Regions from separate parts of the Microbacterium sp. EF45047 genome, predicted to be linked through region 2. Evidence: predicted binding sites of a transcription regulator. Region 2 holds the regulator's gene; the other holds the start of a gene.
What was found. Region 2 encodes LexA, which represses DNA repair genes until DNA is damaged. Its sites were predicted from a motif close to TCGAACANNTGTTCGA; they were not measured.
Positions count from the first base shown of each region.

Region 1 (6,042 bases), 980 kb from region 2:
TGGTCCGCGGGAGAGATGTACGTGACGCTCACGCAGCCACCGAACCTGACGGGCGCTGAGCACGATCGACGGATGCCGGGAATGAACCACGTCGCCTTTCGTGGCGGCACGCCCAGTGATGTCGATGAGCTGATGGAAGCGGCGGAACGGCACGGCTGGCGGGCGCTGTACCGCGATCGTTACCCGCATGCGGGCGGCCCGGAGCACTACGCCGGATGGCTCGAGGATCAGGCCGGGTTCAAGGTCGAGATCGTCGCAGAGACGCTCCGCTGAGTTCGCGACGGCTGCCGGCCGGTCGCCGGCCCTCGGTCCGGGCCGGTCGCGGGTGGTGGTGGTCAGGCGGCGGCAGGGTGGAAGCGGGGTGGGGGTGGGTCGATGTCGCCCCAGGCGTAGCGAAGGGAGAGGCGGGGTGGGAGGGGAATGGGTTCGCCTGGGCCGGGTGGGTGGAGGTGGAAGTCGTCTTTGCCGGTGCGGGTGATGCGCCAGCCGTTGTGGTGGAGTTGCATGTGGTGGAACCGGCAGAGCAGGATGCCGCGGTCGATGTCGGTGCGGCCCTGGTCGGCGTGCCATTCGTCGCAGTGGTGGGCTTCGCAGTGGGAGGCGGGGCGGTCACAGCCGTGCCAGCGGCAGCCGCCGTCGCGGAGGGCGAGGGTGAGGCGCTGGGCGGGGGTGAACAGGCGCCGTTCTCGGCCCAGGTCCAGCGGGTTCCCGCAGGAGTCGACGGTGACCGGGATCACGCCGGTGTCGCAGATGCGGCGGGAGATGACTGTGGCAGGCAGGGGGTGCAGTCCGTCTTCGGTGTGCCCGGTGGGGGCGAGGGTGCCGTCGGGGGTGAGGACGGTGACCAGGCGGATTCCGGGCTGGCGGGTGCCGAAGACGGTCTTGGGGTCGGCGAGGATGCCGGTGCGGAGGATATCCAGGAGCAGGTCGTAGGCGAGTTGGTCGTTGGAACGGGGGTCGCGGACGAGGTCCTCGGCGCGGGTCTTCTCGGTCTCGTCGACGAACCGGGGGCCCAGGCGGGGGCGGAGGGCGGCGGCGAGGATGGCCTCCAGGAATGCGGCGCCTTCGTCGTCGAACACCCAGGAGGCGTGGGCGATGCCGTCCCGGTCGCGCCAGGTGCGGAACGAGCGCCGCTGGTATCGCTCCTGGAAGCGCCGCTCGGCTCCTTCCGGGTCCAGCCGGTCCCGGATCGTCCGGGCGGTCGAGGCGAGTTCCTCCACGGTGCGCCGGGCCGCTTCGGCGATCAGCTGCTCCGCCGCCGCACGCCACGCCTCCCGCGCCTCCGCATCCGCCACCGCAGCGGCCGCGTCGTCGGGGTGGTCGAGGGTAGGGCCGGTCGCCGTGGCGGTGGGTGGTTCGCCGAGGCCGCGCAGGATGGCGTCGTGCTGAGCGGCGGAGAGGTCGCCGGAGAGCAGGGCGGCGCCGAGCGGGGCGTGCCAGGGCGGCGTGATCGCGGGGGTCTCGCCCTGGCCGGGCCCGCGGTGTGTACCGGGATCCGGCGTCCCGCCCGAACCCGCGCCCTCACCGTGCTGCTCCGCGTCCCCCGCCGGGCAGCCATGGTCCTCCGGGCCGCCATGGTCGTGTCCGTCGTCGCCGGGATGTCCCGCGTTTGTGTCGTCGGCGGGGGATCCGCCGGCGGCGGCTTCCTCGAGAAGGGAGGTGCCCTGCCGGATCTGGCGGTGCGCATCGCTGCGGGTGCCGCCGGTGATCTCCTGCAGGAACGACGCCGCGGAGCGGTGGCCTCGGGACTGGGCCAGACCCGAATGCCCGGCATCCCGGGTGGAGCGGGACGCGACCACGCCGGCCCCGACGATCTCCACCCGCTCCGCACACCGCCGCAAGGCTCCCGCCGCCTGAACCAGAACGGCGAGGTCGGTGTCGGACAGGCGCAGAACCCGGCCGGGCAGGCTCGCGGCATCCGTGTCCTCACCGAGCAGGCCGCGCAGCACCGCGACCTCCGCGTCGACCTCGGTGAAGAATGCCATACTTCATGATCACACCGGCCACGGACATTCGAACGAGTATTCGGCACTTCTGCGAACTGAGGGTGGTAACGGAATGGTAACGAATCGACGGGTGGGGCGTTTCGTCTCGCTCCGGCTGCGCCGGTGCTCGCTCAACGACCGGGGGAGGGCGACCCGGGAGCGGTGGGGCGTTTCGTCTCGGTCGCGCTGCGCGCGTCCTCGCTCAACGACCGGGACGGGGACCGCGCTCAGCGACCGGGGGGGGAGGGCGCCTCGCTCGACGACGGCGGAGGAGGGGCGGCGCGCTCAGCGTCGGGGGAGTTCGGTGTCGGCCAGAAGGCGTGTGACGGTCGAGTGGCCGAGCTCCGCCATCGGCGGGTTCGTCTCGGGGTAGTACCAGACGAGGCCCATCGCCTGCTGCAGCGCCCATGCGGCTCCGCGCAGCCACTCGGCCTCGCCCGCGCCGACAGCGGCGCGCACATGCGAGCGGACCGGCTCGTCGAACAGATGCCATGCGGCGACCAGGTCCAGGGACGGGTCGGCCGGGCCGAAGGCCCCGCCGTCGAGGACTCCCACCAGACGTCCGTCCGCCACGAGGAGGTTCGCGGGGATCAGGTCCCGGTGGCTCATGCGGTCCTCACCGTCGGCCGCGAGATCGCGGAGCACCGACCACAGAGCCTCGACCGCAGCGGTGTCCACGATTCCGGCGCTCTGGGCAAGGCAGTGCGCCATCCACTCGTCGTGATCCCTCAGATTCCCGCCGCGTCCCCGCCCGTCGAAGGAGCGCCCCGCCACCGGCGCGCTGCGCAGGCGCCGGATCAGGCTCACGACGTCGTCCGCCAATGCGTAGGAGGACGACCACCGGAAGGGGTCGGCCACCGTGCCGGGCAGCCACTCCTGCAGCGTCCAGGCGGACGGGTACGCGGCATCCGGTGCTCCGATGCCGAGGGCGCGCGGCGCTGGGAACGGGCATGTCTCGGCGAACTCGTTCAGAGCCGACGCTTCGGCCTCGAGCTCTGCGGCGTCCGCGGGCAGCAGGGGAAGGCGGGCGGCGACGTCGCTCCCGATGCGGAAGATCGCGTTGACGGTCCCACCGGAGTGGACGCGTCGGACGGGCGCGCCGGCATAGCGGGGGAACTGAGCGGCGACCAGCGAGGCGACGAGTTCCGCGTCGACGTTCAGCTGGCCTTCGTGCATGGTGCCGGCATCGTGAGCTGCGGGGTTCCCGGTCGGGGATGCGGGCGGCTGCGGAGGCTCGGATTCCTCACTGCGTTTCGTCTCGGTCGCGCTGCGCGCGTCCTCGCTCAACGACCGGCAGCCCGGGCCATCCACGCCTCGACCTCGTCGGCGGTGCGTGGGATGTCGGCGGACAGGTTCACCGGCCCGTCGGCGGTCATCAGGATGTCGTCCTCGATCCGCACGCCGATCCCGCGGAGCTCCTCCGGCACGGTCAGGTCGTCGATCTGGAAGTACAGTCCCGGCTCGATCGTGAACACCATCCCCGGCTCGAGCACCCCGTCGTAGTACATCTCGCGGCGGGCCTGCGCACAGTCGTGCACGTCCAGTCCGAGGTGGTGGCTCGTGCCGTGCACCATGTACCGGCGGTGCTGGCCCCCGGCATCCGCATCGAGAGCCTCTTCGGCCGTCACCGGCAGCAGCCCCCATTCCGCGGTGCGGCGCGCGATGACCTCCATCGCCGCCTCGTGCACGGCGCGGAACTTCACCCCCGGACGGGCCGCGGCGAACGCGGCATCCGCTGCCTCGAGCACCGTCTCGTACACCCGCCGCTGCACCTCGGAGAACCGCCCGTTCACCGGCAGCGTGCGGGTGATGTCGGCGGTGTACATGCTGTCGACCTCGACGCCCGCGTCGACGAGGATGAGGTCGCCCGGCACGACCGCGCCGTCGTTGCGCGTCCAGTGCAGGTAGCAGGCGTGCGGGCCGGAGGCCGCGATGGTGTCGTAGCCCTCCCAGTTGCCGTCGCTGCGGGCCCGCTGATGGAAGGCGCCCTCGACCACGCGCTCGCCGCGCGGGTGCTCCACGGCCCGCGGCAGGGCGCGGATCACGTCGTCGAATCCGCTCCGGGTGATCTCCACGGCACGCCGCAGCTCGGCGATCTCGTACTCGTCCTTCACGAGCCGCAGCTCCGAGACGAAGCGCGTCAGCTCGGCGTCCTCGTCCACGACGAGGTCGTCGTCACCGGCCTGGAAGTCGTCGATGTGCGCGGTCGCAAGGCCGAGGTCGGCGGCGACCACCGCGAGGGAGGGGCGCGGGCCGATCCAGAACTCGCCGATCGTCGCGTCCGAGTAGAACTCCGACGTGGTGCGGTCCGCGCGCTCCCGGAAGTACAGGGTGACGTCGTGGCCGTCGGACGTCGGCTCGAACACGAGCACCGAGTCCGGCTCGGCGTCCTCGCCCCACCCGGTCAGGTGCAGGAAGGCGGAGTGCGCGCGGAACGGATAGTCGGTGTCGTTGCTGCGCTGCTTCAGCGACCCGGCCGGCACGACGAGGCGGCTGCCCGGGAAGGCCGCCGACACCGCGGCGCGACGGGCCGCCGCGTAGGACGCCTGTGCGCGGGCCGGCGGCAGGGACTCGGGACGCTCCGCCCATCCGGTCGAGATGGTGTCCAGGAAGCCGCGGGGGAACGGCTGCTTGCGGTTGGAGTTCTCGGCCTCCGCGGTCTCGGTCGCGGTCGTGCTCTCGTCGGCTGCGCTGCTCATGCGTCCATCCTCTCACCGACCCCGGACGCCGGACACGCGTGGACGCCGAGACGCGCGGATGCCGGTGACGCGCGGATGCCGGAACTCAGCCGGCCGGCTCGAGCTGCGCCACCACGGCCCGGTGGTCGCTGCCGGCGTCGTCGCCGAGCACCGCGGAGCCGGTCGGCGTCCAGTTCTGGCTGGCCATGATGTGGTCGATGGGAGCGCCGGCCAGCGCCGGGATGTCCGTCGGCCACGTGCCGGCCATGCCCGTCCCGGTGCGGCTGGCGACGTCCCGGCAGTAGCCCATGTCGCCGCCGCCCACGCCGAGCGAGGCCATGTGGTCGAGCGTGGCGTTGAAGTCGCCGGCCAGGATGAAGTCGCCCTCCGGGCACTGGTCGGCGATCCAGGAGAGATCCGCGCGCCACTGCGCCATGTCCTCCTCGCGCGGCGCCACGGCGTGCACGGCCACCACGGTCGGGCCGGTGCCGTCCACCGGCATGGCGACCGCGCTCGGCAGCGCCCCGGTGCTGCTGGTGCCGTCCTGCGAGGACTGGATCACGGAGTAGTCGCCCAGCTCGGGCGAGATCAGGATCGTCGTCTGCCATGCCTGCGGCCCGTTCTGCACGTCGGGCCGCGAGTTCACGTGGTGCACCCACATCGGATGCCCCTGCTCGCGCAGCATGATCGCGATGCGCTCGCCCACCGCCTCCGCGGTCTCGGGCAGCGCGACGATGTCGGCCTGCTGCTCGAGCACCGCCGCGGCGATCGTCTCCGCCGGGACCGCCTCGCCCGCGGTGTTCCAGGTCATGACCCTCACGCTGGACTCCGTCTTCGCCGGCAGCGTGCCGGTGGAGAACCCGCGCATCGCCCCGATCGCACCCGTCGCGCCCGCCGCCAGCAGCGACACGATGAGCACGGATGCCGCGAAGCCGCGCAGCGGACGGGCGAGCAGGAGCAGCAGCGCGATCACGGCCACGGCCAGGAATCCGGCGAGCATGAGTCCGCGGGCGGCGACGACCTGGGCGATCGGGAAGGTGTGCTCCAGCCGGAAGAACTGCGGCCACACCACCACGGCCGCCGCGATCGCGTACAGCACGGTGATCAGGATCCCGAGGAGTCGAAGCATCGTCTCCGAGCGTAGGGAAGCGGGCTGTGACCGCGCTGACCGCCGGGGTGCCTCCGGATCGGTACTCTCGAAGGATGACGACGGGGGAGCCACAGCGGTTCGCGGGTCCGAGCGACCTGCACCTGCACTCCAACCACTCCGACGGCACGGAGTCGCCCGGTCGGGTCGTCCGGCAGGCGCACGCGCACGGCATCCGCACCCTCGCGCTGACCGACCACGACCGCACCACCGGCTGGGCCGAGGCGGGCGC
Region 1 is NZ_CP069429.1:775,337-781,378, forward strand. It holds gene JRG78_RS03705 (hypothetical protein) at 1-59, shown strand, start outside; gene JRG78_RS03710 (VOC family protein) at 16-273, shown strand; gene JRG78_RS03715 (DUF222 domain-containing protein) at 336-1,985, opposite strand; gene JRG78_RS03720 (phosphotransferase) at 2,271-3,161, opposite strand; gene JRG78_RS03725 (aminopeptidase P family protein) at 3,269-4,684, opposite strand; gene JRG78_RS03730 (endonuclease/exonuclease/phosphatase family protein) at 4,770-5,792, opposite strand; gene JRG78_RS03735 (PHP domain-containing protein) at 5,867-6,042, shown strand, end outside.
Region 1: a site for LexA is predicted at 2,014-2,029, ahead of JRG78_RS03715 (DUF222 domain-containing protein). Genes of this name have one in related genera too.

Region 2 (6,042 bases):
GAAGTGCTCCGCCACATCCGGCAGCACACCGACGTCGAGCCGCTCGCGCACCTCACCTGCGTGGGCAACACCTACGCCGGGGCGACCCGGCTGATCCGCGAGTTCCTCGACGCCGGCATCCTCAGCTTCCTCGCCCTGCGCGGCGACCCGCCCGCCGGTCAGGACGAGGGCGACCCGTTCCTCGGCGACCTGGAGAGCGCCGCGCAGCTCGTGCAGCTCATCGACCGGGTGCAGGCCGAGCGCGCCCCGTACGAGGAGTCCCCGGTCCCGGGCAATCCGGGCGCCGTCCGCGTCGCGCCCCGCCGCAAGGTGAACATCGCCGTCGCCGCCTTCCCGAACGGGCATCCGCGTTCCGCCTACAGCACCCAGCACGTCGAGGCGCTGCTGGCGAAGGAGGCCGCGGGCGCCACCTTCGCGATCACCCAGCTGTTCTTCCACCCCGACGACTACCTCGCCTTCGTGGAGCGCGCCCGCCGCGCCGGCGTGACCATCCCGATCCTGCCCGGCATCATGCCGATCACCTCGCCCGCCCGGCTCGCTCGCGTGCTCGAGCTGACCGGCGAGGAGCTGCCGGGCGAGCTCGCCGTCGCGCTCGAGGTGGAGCCCACCGCCGAGGGCCGTCGCCGCATCGGCATCGAGTGGGCGGCCCGCCTGGCGCGAGCCGTCGTCGCCGGCGGCGCACCGGGAGTGCACCTGTACGCCTTCAACCAGCACGAGACCGTGCTCGAGGTTCTCGCCGAAGCCGGGATCATCCCCGCCCTGCAGTTCTCATCGAAAGGAACACCATGACCGCTTTCCCCGACGGGACCATCCTCGGCTACCCCCGGATCGGACGCCGCCGCGAGCTCAAGAGGGCCGTCGAGTCGTTCTGGGCGGGCCGCATCGACGAGGCCGCGCTCGAGACCGCCGCCGCGGAGCTGCGCGCGGCGAACCGTGAGCGCCTCGCCGCGCTGGGCCTCGGCCGCGACGACTCCTCGATCCCGGAGTCGTTCTCCTTCTATGACCAGGTGCTCGACGCCGCGGTCACGGTCGGCGCGATCCCGGCCCGCTTCGAGGACCTGCGCGACGAGGACGGCCGCATCGGCCTGCCGGCCTACTTCACCATCGCGCGCGGCGAGGGGGACCGCGCGCCGCTGGAGATGACGAAGTGGTTCGACTCGAACTACCACTACCTCGTGCCCGAGATCGGCCCGGACACCGACTTCTCGCTCTCCAGCGACCGCCTCGTGCGCGAGGTCGCCGAGGCCGCGGACGCCGGCTTCCGCACGCGCCCCGTCGTCGTCGGCCCCGTGACCCTGCTCGCCCTGGCGAAGGCATCCGATGACGCGCCCGAGGGCTTCGACCCGCTCTCCCGCCTCGACGATGTGCTGCCCGTGTACGCCGAACTGCTCGCGGCGCTCAAGGCCGCCGGCGCCGCCTGGGTGCAGCTGGACGAGCCGGCGCTGGTGAGCGAGTCGCTGCCGGCGTCGCCGCAGGCCCTCGCGGATGCCGCGGAGCGCGCCCTCGCCGTCCTCGGCGGTGCGCAGGACCGCCCTTCGATCCTCGTCGCCGCCCCGTACGCCGCCCTCGACGCGGCGTTCCCGGTCCTCACCGCCGCACCGATCGAGGCCATCGCGGTGGACCTCGTCCGCGGCGGCATCCCGGCCGGAGCCCCGGGCCTGGAGGGCAAGACCCTCGTCGGCGGCGTGATCGACGGTCACAACATCTGGCGCGGCGACCTCGACGCGGCCTTCGCGAAGCTGGAGGCGCTGCGCACGCTGGGCGCCGCGGCGGTCACCGCCGCCACGTCGACCTCGCTGCTGCACGTGCCGCACGACGTGGAGGACGAGTCGAAGCTGGACGCGCGCCTGGTCTCCTGGCTCGCCTTCGCCGACCAGAAGGTCGGCCAGGTGGTCACCCTGGCGCGCGGTCTCGCCGAGGGCCGCGACGCCATCGCCGCAGAGCTCGACGCCGCATCCGCCGCGCTCGAGGACCGCCGCACCGCACCCGGTGTGCGCGACGGCGCCGTGCGCGAGCGCGCCGCCGGGCTCGCCGAGGCCGACTTCGCCCGCGCCCCGTACGCGGAGCGCGAGGCTGCGCAGCAGGCGCTGGACCTGCCCGCCCTGCCGCTGACGACCATCGGCTCCTTCCCGCAGACCGGCAACATCCGCCGGGCGCGGGCGCAGTTCCTGCGCGGCGAGCTGCCGCAGGAGGACTACGAGGACTTCCTGCGGGCCGAGATCGACCGCGTTGTCTCGCTGCAGGAGGAGCTCGGACTGGACGTGCTGGTGCACGGCGAGCCCGAGCGCAACGACATGGTGCAGTACTTCGCCGAGAATCTGGACGGCTTCGCGGTCACCGAGAACGGCTGGGTGCAGTCCTACGGGTCGCGGGCGACGCGTCCCTCCATCCTGTGGGGCGACGTGTCGCGTCCGGCGCCGATCACGGTGTCCTGGGCTTCGTACGCCCAGTCGCTGAGCGCGAAGCCGGTCAAGGGCATGCTCACCGGGCCGGTGACGATCCTGGCCTGGTCGTTCGTGCGCGACGACCAGCCGCTCGGCGAGACCGCGAACCAGGTCGCCCTCGCGCTGCGCGACGAGATCGCCGACCTCGAGGAGGCCGGCATCGGCATCATCCAGGTCGACGAGCCCGCCCTGCGCGAGCTGCTGCCGCTGAAGCGGGCCGACCAGCCGGCGTATCTGGACTGGTCGGTGCGCTCCTTCCGCCTGGCCACCGGCGGCGCCGCCGCCGCCACGCAGGTGCACACGCACCTCTGTTACTCCGAGTTCGGCGTGGTGATCGACGCGATCCGCGCCCTGGATGCCGACGTCACCTCGATCGAGGCGGCGCGCAGCCGGATGGAGGTCGTCGCCGACGTCGCGGAGGCCGGCTTCGACCACGGCATCGGCCCGGGCGTGTACGACATCCACTCGCCCCGCGTGCCCAGCGTCGACGAGGTCGAGACGCTGCTGCGTCGCGCGACCGAGGAGCTGCCGCTGCGCCAGGTCTGGGTCAACCCGGACTGCGGCCTGAAGACCCGCGGCTACGAGGAGACCGTGGCCTCGCTGCGCAACATCGCGGAGGCGACGCGCCGCGTCCGCGAGGACGTCGCCGTCACGGCCTGACCGGCCCCACGCGTTCGGGGCGGATTCTCACACCCGGGGCGGCGGAGAACCGCCCCGAACGTGAGAACCCGCCCCGAACGGATCAGGCGCGAGGCGTCAGACCGCGCGCAGCACCGCGACGACCTTGCCGAGCACGGTGGCGTCGTCGCCGAGGATGGGTTCGAACGCCGAGTTGCGGGGGAGCAGCCAGGTGTGACCGTCCCGGCGGCGGAAGGTCTTCACCGTCGCCTCGCCGTCGAGCATCGCCGCGACGATCTCGCCGTTCTCGGCCGTCGACTGAGTGCGGACGACGACCCAGTCCCCGTCGCAGATCGCGGCGTCGATCATCGAATCGCCGGAGACCTTGAGCATGAACAGCTCGCCCTTCCCGACGAGCTGCCGCGGCAGCGGGAAGATCTCCTCGACCTGCTGCTCGGCGGTGATCGGCACCCCTGCGGCGATCCGGCCGACCAGCGGAACGAGCGCGGCGTCGCCCACGGCCGGGCCCGCGTCGGCGGGATTCTCGCCGCTCGCCCCGGGCAGATCGATCAGCACCTCCATCGCTCGGGTCTTGCCCGGGTCGCGACGCAGGTAGCCGCTCAGCTCCAGCTGACCGAGCTGGTGCGTCACGCTCGACAGGGACTTCAGTCCCACGGCGTCGCCGATCTCGCGCATGCTCGGCGGGTAGCCGTGCTTGGCGATCGAGGTCTGGATGACCTCGAGGATCGCCATCTGCTTCGGGCTGAGGCTCTTGCGCCGGCGCGTGCGCGGCGCTTCGGCGGCGTTGTTCTCGCTCATCTGTGCTCCTTCGTGCGCCGTCGCTGGCGACCGGGTTCGAATGTCGGTGGCCCGTGATGGGGTGTCGATATCGAAACCGTATCCGAGATCCTCACGATTTCGGAAGATCTGTTCGAGCGTGTCGGAGACCTACCTGACAGGATTTCGAAGACGTGTTGACAGATGTTCGATATCGAAGATAGATTCGGAACGTAGCTTCGCATCCGGCTCTCCCGGCCGAGGGTCGGATGCGAAGCTGCCGATCACATCGAGGAGCACAGCACATGAGCACCATCGCCATCCAGGGTCCGATCGCCCGCCCGCGCACGCGTCTCCGCCTCACCGCACGCGGACGCCGGGTGCTCCTCGCTCTCGCCGCCGCCCCGCTCGCCGCCGGCATCGCCTTCTCGGCGCTCGCGGGCGGCTCCGCCCTCGCCTCGGGTGAGCAGGCGTACCGGGCGTCGTTCGAGACCGTGACCGTGATGCCGGGCGACACGCTGTGGTCGATCGCCGCGCACGTGGCGCCGGACGCTGATCCGCGCGACGTCGTCGACGACATCATCCGCCTGAACAATCTGCCGGGCGGCATGGTGCAGGCGGGCAGTGAGATCGCCATCCCCGCTGCTTACGCGGACTGAGCCGCCGGTTGCGCGGGCTCTCCTGCCGGCTGCGCGGACTGACCCGCCGGCACGCCGGCCGCGCCCGGCTCGGAACCGTTCGTCGCACGCGCCGAGCGCCCCGGCGGTTCGTCCTAGCATGGGAAGGGTGACCTCCCTCGATGAGCTGCCCCTCCGCGACGATCTGCGCGGGCTCACACCGTACGGCGCGCCGCAGGCCCCTCTCCCCGTCGCACTGAACGTCAACGAGAACACGCATCCGGTGCCCGACGAGGTGGCCAGCGACATCCTCGACGACATCGCCCTGGCCCTGCGTGACGTGAACCGGTACCCCGACCGCGAGTTCACCCTCCTCCGCGAGGGATTCGCCGAGTACCTCGGCCACGGCCTCACGCCCGACCGCATCTGGGCCGGGAACGGGTCGAACGAGGTGCTGCAGCACATCCTGCAGGCCTTCGCCGGCCCTGGACGCACCGCGTTCGGCTTCGCCCCCACCTACTCCATGTACCCGCTGCTCACCCAGGGCACGGGCGCGCGCTGGATCGCCGGCACGCGCGAGGCGGACTACCGGGTGAGTGCCGAGGACGGCGCCGCCCAGGTGGCGGACGCCGACCCGGATGTCGTCATCCTCTGCACCCCGAACAACCCGACCGGCACACCCCTCGGCCTCGACGTCGTCGAGGCCGTCTACGAGGCCGCCCGCGGCGTGGTGGTCGTCGACGAGGCGTATCAGGAGTTCGCGCCGAAGGACGCTCCGTCGGCCCTCACCCTGCTCGACGGCCGCCCGCGGCTCGCGGTGTCCCGCACCATGAGCAAGGCGTTCGCGTTCGCGGGTGCACGGGTCGGCTATCTCGCCGCCGACCCGGCCTTCATCGACGCCCTGCGCTTGGTGCGCCTGCCGTACCACCTCAGTGCGCTCACCCAGGCCGCCGCGGTCGCAGCGCTGCGCAACGCGCCGACCATGCTGCGGATGGTGGACGACATCGTCGAGCAGCGCGACCGCATCTCCGCCACCCTGGAGGCGCTGGGTTACCGCCCGCACGAATCGTGGACGAACTTCGTGCTGTTCGGGGGAGTGGACGACCCGAAGGCGGTCTGGCAGTGCCTCTACGACCGAGGCGTGCTCATCCGCGACGTCGGCATCCCCGGCCACCTGCGCGTCACCGCGGGAACCGAGGCCGAGACCACCGCCTTCCTGGACGCGCTCGCATCCGTGGGCGACACCGCCTCGGTAGGATCGGCGTCATGAGCGCCGCCCCCTCCGAGCCCCGCACCGCGGGCGTCCACCGCAGCACATCCGAGTCCACCGTGGAGCTCGAGCTGAACCTGGACGGCACCGGCCGCAGCAGCATCGACACCTCGGTGCCGTTCTTCGACCACATGCTCACCGCGTTCGCGAAGCACTCGCTCACCGACCTCACCGTGCGGGCATCCGGCGACACCGACATCGACGCCCACCACACCGTCGAGGACATCTCGATCGTGCTCGGCCAGGCCATCAGGCAGGCGCTCGGCGACAAGGCCGGCATCTCGCGCTACGGCGACGCGCTCGTGCCGCTGGACGA
Region 2 is NZ_CP069429.1:1,752,701-1,758,742, reverse strand. It holds gene JRG78_RS08525 (methylenetetrahydrofolate reductase) at 1-789, shown strand, start outside; gene metE (5-methyltetrahydropteroyltriglutamate--homocysteine S-methyltransferase) at 786-3,104, shown strand; gene lexA (transcriptional repressor LexA) at 3,201-3,881, opposite strand; gene JRG78_RS08510 (LysM peptidoglycan-binding domain-containing protein) at 4,145-4,498, shown strand; gene JRG78_RS08505 (histidinol-phosphate transaminase) at 4,626-5,726, shown strand; gene hisB (imidazoleglycerol-phosphate dehydratase HisB) at 5,723-6,042, shown strand, end outside.